2 regions of the Glutamicibacter sp. M10 genome follow, and region 1 is predicted to be linked to the other one. Evidence: riboswitches for the same ligand, from Rfam matches in the RefSeq annotation. Region 1 holds a riboswitch; the other holds the start of a gene.
What was found. A riboswitch is a leader RNA that binds a small molecule or an ion and turns the genes downstream of it on or off. The one in region 1 is predicted to bind S-adenosylmethionine.
Positions count from the first base shown of each region.

Region 1 (2,487 bases):
GTGATAGATGAGAGCAGTGCAGGTCTTGCCTCGACAAGTAATACTTCGCGAATGATCTGTCCGCGGGTAGCACCCATGGCCTGCGCAGCTTCAACAACTCCATTGCCAAGCTGGCTGATGTTCTGTTCCACAAAACGTGCAAAATAAGGAATCGCGTTAATCGTCAGCGGAACAATGACGGCAGCAGTTCCAATGGTCGTTCCCACCACAAACCGGGTGAACGGGATGATGGCAATCAGCAAAATAAGGAATGGGAAGGAACGGATGGTGTTCACTATTCCGTCAACAATCTGGTGCAACCGCGGACGGGGACGCAGACCATTAGGCGACATGGAGAACAGCCAGATCCCCAGTGGCGTTCCGAGCAAAATTGCAATTGGAATGGCGACCAGAAGCATGGCGAAAGTTTGTGCCATGGCCACCCAAATTTCCGGGGCCAGTTCAACAATTCGGTCAAAGTTAAAGCTGCTGCACTGCCGTTGCTCGTGCCCAGCACTAGTGAAGATAAGTTCATTGGTAATCCAGGTTCTTTATACGCGCGCTACGTGGGCAGCTGATGAGGATGAAACGGGTTTTGGGCTGCGGTTCAACGTAATTTCATCGCTGATCAGATAGCGTCCGATAGGCGTCGTGGGTTCAAAGCCAGGCTCTTGCAACTCATTCAGGGCGAACTCTTCAACTACTGAACCGTCTTCCATCACCGAGACGCGGTCTGCGATGGCCTTAATAACGTTCATTTCGTGCGTGACAATAACTGTGGTGATTCCGAGGCTGGCGTTGATGTCGCTGAGGTACTGCAGCACCGAGGTCGTGGTTCGCGGATCCACTGCACTGGTCGGTTCATCGCACAAGAGGACTTTTGGCTCGGTCACCAACGCTCGTGCAATGGAGATGCGTTGCTTCTGACCGCCTGAAAGCTGTCCTGGGTATGCGCTGGCCTTGTCAGCCAAATCAACAATGGCCAAAGCTTCCAAGGCGCGTTCGCGACGCTCGTTTTTTGCTACACCAGCAAACTTCAGATTCAGTTCCACGTTCTGCAACGCGGTGCGATTGTTCAGCAGATTGAAGTGCTGAAAAATCATTCCGATTTCATGTCGTTGCTTACGCAAATCGCCATCGCTGAGTCCGGTAAGTTCCACGTCATCGACAAAAACCTGACCGGAGGTTGGGCGCTGAAGTAAGTTGATGTTGCGCAACAGCGTTGACTTGCCAGCACCGGAGAAGCCGATGATCCCGTGAATGCTTCCGGCTTCAATGTTCAGGGTCACGTCTTTAACTGCCGTGAATTGATCCTGGCCATTGCCAAATGTTGTTGTTACGTTCTCAAGACGAATCATCATCGCTCCTTTACTGCTTGGTTATACGGAGCGTTCTTCACGAGGAAATCCTGTCTTTAAACAGACTTTCCCGTCGCGAAGTGAAAGTACTCCATCGGTCCTGGCTGTAGCACCGCTCCCTTACGGGTGGTTGCTGCGACGTCGTTGAGCCAGATCTCTCAGTCGCTCTGGATGGTGTGTGTTCGGTTGTACGGTCCGAACGATTTAAGTCTGTCTTCCATGGCCATGACCGAACAATAATTACGTAAACGGAAGTCATGAAGTCACCAAAACTTACTCACAACGTCAAAAAATTGCTTTGGTCTGCGTAGCAATTCTTCACTTTCCTCAAAGGTTTCGAATCAAGACGACGACCCTTGACGTATTGATTCCCCTTTGGTTTCATGCGCACGACTGACCGTCGGGAATTGAACCGCGAGGGACGTGGTTGTATTAGTTTGCAGACCAACGAGAGGACAACATGAAGATTGCAATTGCAGGAGCCACCGGACAGCTGGGCCAACTGGTTATCAACGCACTATTAGAGCGCGGTGCAGATCCTGCACAACTGGTTGCCCTTGGACGTTCTGAAGAAAAACTCGCTCCTCTGGCGGGCAAGGGTCTGGAGACCCGCGCCGCTGACTACAACGTCGAGGCAAGCCTGGTGTCAGCTCTCGAAGGCGTAGACAAGTTGCTTCTGATTTCAGGTAGCGAAGTTGGCCAGCGCATCACCCAGCATGAGAACGTCATCAACGCTGCCCAGCGCGTGAACGTATCGCTGATTGCTTATACCTCTATTGCCAATGCCCTGACCGGCAACATGAAACTGGCGCAAGAGCATGTGGCTACCGAACAGTTACTGGCGGGCTCCGGCATTGAATACGTCTTGCTACGCAACGGTTGGTACACCGAAAACTACACCGATCAGCTCCTGGGCTACCTCAACAGCGGCGTAGTTCTCGGCGCCGCAGGTAACGGCAGGATCAGCGCCGCCCCACGTGCCGACTACGCAGAAGCAGCCGCAGCGGTATTGCTCTCCGAAGAAAATGAGTCCGGCAAGATCTACGAACTTGGTGGCGACAAGGCCTTCACCCTGAGTCAGCTGGCCGGTGCCGTGGGCGCCGCCGCCGGCCAAGAGGTCAATTACCAGGAAGTTGAACCAGAGAAGCTC
Region 1 covers NZ_CP104918.1:228,521-231,007, forward strand. Annotated here, with positions in the region: gene N6V40_RS01155 (methionine ABC transporter permease) at 1-416, opposite strand, end outside; gene N6V40_RS01160 (methionine ABC transporter ATP-binding protein) at 531-1,340, opposite strand; SAM riboswitch class I at 1,426-1,515, opposite strand; gene N6V40_RS01165 (SDR family oxidoreductase) at 1,798-2,487, shown strand, end outside.

Region 2 (2,487 bases), 370 kb from region 1:
TAGGGGCCATACACTTCGGTCAGCCCATAGACGTGAACGACTTCGATGCCCAGTTTCTGCAACTTGGAAATGATGGCCGGGGACGGTGGAGCTCCAGCGGTGGTGATGCGCAGCGGAGCCTGAAGTTGGTGCGCCCGAGTCGAGTCGGCGATGATCGAGCAAACAGTCGGGGCACCGCACAGGTGAGTAGTTCCGAGGTTCTCGATGGCATCCCACACTGCATCTTCACGCACTCCACGCAGGCATAGATGGGTGCCACCAACTGCGGTCACTGCCCAGGGTGTACACCAGCCGTTACAGTGAAACATCGGTAGCGTCCAGAGGTATCGGGTCGCTGAGCTAAGGCCCTGATGGTGCGCTTCACCCAGAGAGTTTAGGTAGCTGCCGCGGTGCGAGTAGAGCACACCCTTGGGCTTTCCCGTGGTCCCCGAGGTGTAGTTCAAGGCGATGGCAGAGCGCTCGTCCGCGATCGCATAGGGCAGTTTCTCGTCGCTGGCGGTAGACAGCAATTGCTCCAAGGTTCCATCAACTTCCACGTTCGGGCGTGGGGAGGTGAACTGGTCGTCGGTGATCTCAATCAGTGCCTGCAGGCCGGGGTTTTCGCGTCGCAGGGTTTTGGTGTTCTCCAGTAATTCGGTATCGGCCAGGAGGAGCTTCGCTCCCGAATGGTCGATGATGTACTGCAGCTCGTGGGCGGAGAGTCGCGTGTTCAGAGCGATGAGCACACCCCCAGCTAGCGGCACGGCGTAGTGAGCCATCAACATCTCAGGAGTATTTGGTGCCAAGACCGCTACTCGGTCACCGGGTTCGATGCGCTCGGCTAGTACTTGAGCAAAACGGTGCACCCGAGTTTCGAATTCTTTGTAGGTATAACTACGAGTCCCATGAATGATGGCGGTCTTGCTGGGGTAGGCCTCGGCCGAGCGTTCAAGGAAACGCAACGGGGTTAGTTCTGAATGGTTGGCCTGAATTTCTACCATGGAGGCATCCTTCACTCATCATCTCTGGCAACGGCGGCAGGCAATGAATGGTGTGACGCATAACACTGCATCTTTTATCGTGGCATGAACCTGAACGCCAGAGAAAGAAACCCGGTTTCATTACGGTGAGCGGCCCCAGAAAAGCGTTGAAGCGGCCTTGGTGACCGAGCTGGGCAGGATGTCATCGATAAGCGGATTGCGTCATGGATCACACATCTTCTGAATAATTGACTGCCAGACACCTCGATATAGGCCTATGCGTCGAATGAATCATTGAATATTGCGATTTACGAAGTGATTTGTTTGACGATACTTCGTCATGACCCATATCGTTTTAAACAGAATCAAGAGCATCAGCTATAAGCCCTGGCTTGCTGATCGGCAACCCTCTCTACGGTAGTGGGGTGCTCCAGGTGAGGATTCGGTTTCGCGCTAAATGGTGTTGAAACAAGTACCGCGCACTGCGTGAATGATCAGTGAGAAGTGGATTCGGGGACGCCGAACCGTTTGCTCGGGTCTCTTCAGCGCCGTGGGCAAGACCAGAAGGAATCGAGCCATGTCATTGAATCGTGAACTTGACCCGCTGACGCTCCGCAAGGTTTTCGCTCAGCACCCCTCAGGCATCGCAGCTCTTTGCGCCGAGATTGACGGTGTAAAAACCGGAATTATCGCTTCGTCGTTCACCGTTGGTGTTTCGTTGGAACCTGCGCTGGTGATGTTTGCAGTACAGAAAACTTCTAACACCTGGCCCAAATTACGCGAAGCTGGCCACATTGGCGTCTCAGTGCTTAGCGACCGCAATGGGGGAGTATGCGCGCAGCTCGCCTCAAAGACCGGCGACCGCTTCCGTGGTGTAGACACTGCCGTCACTGACCAGGGTGCGCTGTTTATCGAAGAATCCACATTGTGGTTGGAGACTTCCATCTACAACGAAGTTGAAGCTGGTGATCACTGGGTCGTCTTCTTGGAAGTGCACGGGCACCACGCCTCCGAACATTCGCCACAGATCTTCCATGATTCACGATTTCATTCAATCCCAGTTCCTGAACTCGTCTAATACTTCAGCTAGCTAGTTGCTCAAACGCTCCGGACGGAACACGCGGTGTTCCACCCGGAGCGTTTTTGCGTGACGGCAGCATTTTGATGATGTGGTGAGTTATCCACGGGGACAAAAGATGCCTTGGGGCAAAGAAATGTGGACGACGTCGTTTTTGAGGGTCAAGTGAACCGCTTAACCTACGGTGACTAAGGGTTTTAGGAGAATCTCACTATCCACAGGGTTATCCACACGCTTGTGGGTGATGTGTGTAGAACTCTGTGCATATCGCTAATAACCCCGAATTCCGGGTGTTTTTGGCTGTTGATAACTCTGCGAAGGGTGCCGCAAGCTTCAACAAAATATTTTTCTGTCCACAGCTGTGTAAACACAAACACCCAAGTCAAAACATATTACCGAATGGTAATAGTTATTAATCCACAGGGTTCTCCCCAGTTAGTGAACAGGGCA
Region 2 covers NZ_CP104918.1:603,153-605,639, forward strand. Annotated here, with positions in the region: gene N6V40_RS02990 (long-chain-fatty-acid--CoA ligase) at 1-980, opposite strand, end outside; SAM riboswitch class IV at 1,323-1,440, shown strand; gene N6V40_RS02995 (flavin reductase family protein) at 1,537-2,037, shown strand.
Region 2: linked by a shared signal. The riboswitch ahead of N6V40_RS02995 (flavin reductase family protein) and the one ahead of N6V40_RS01160 (methionine ABC transporter ATP-binding protein) in region 1 are both predicted to bind S-adenosylmethionine.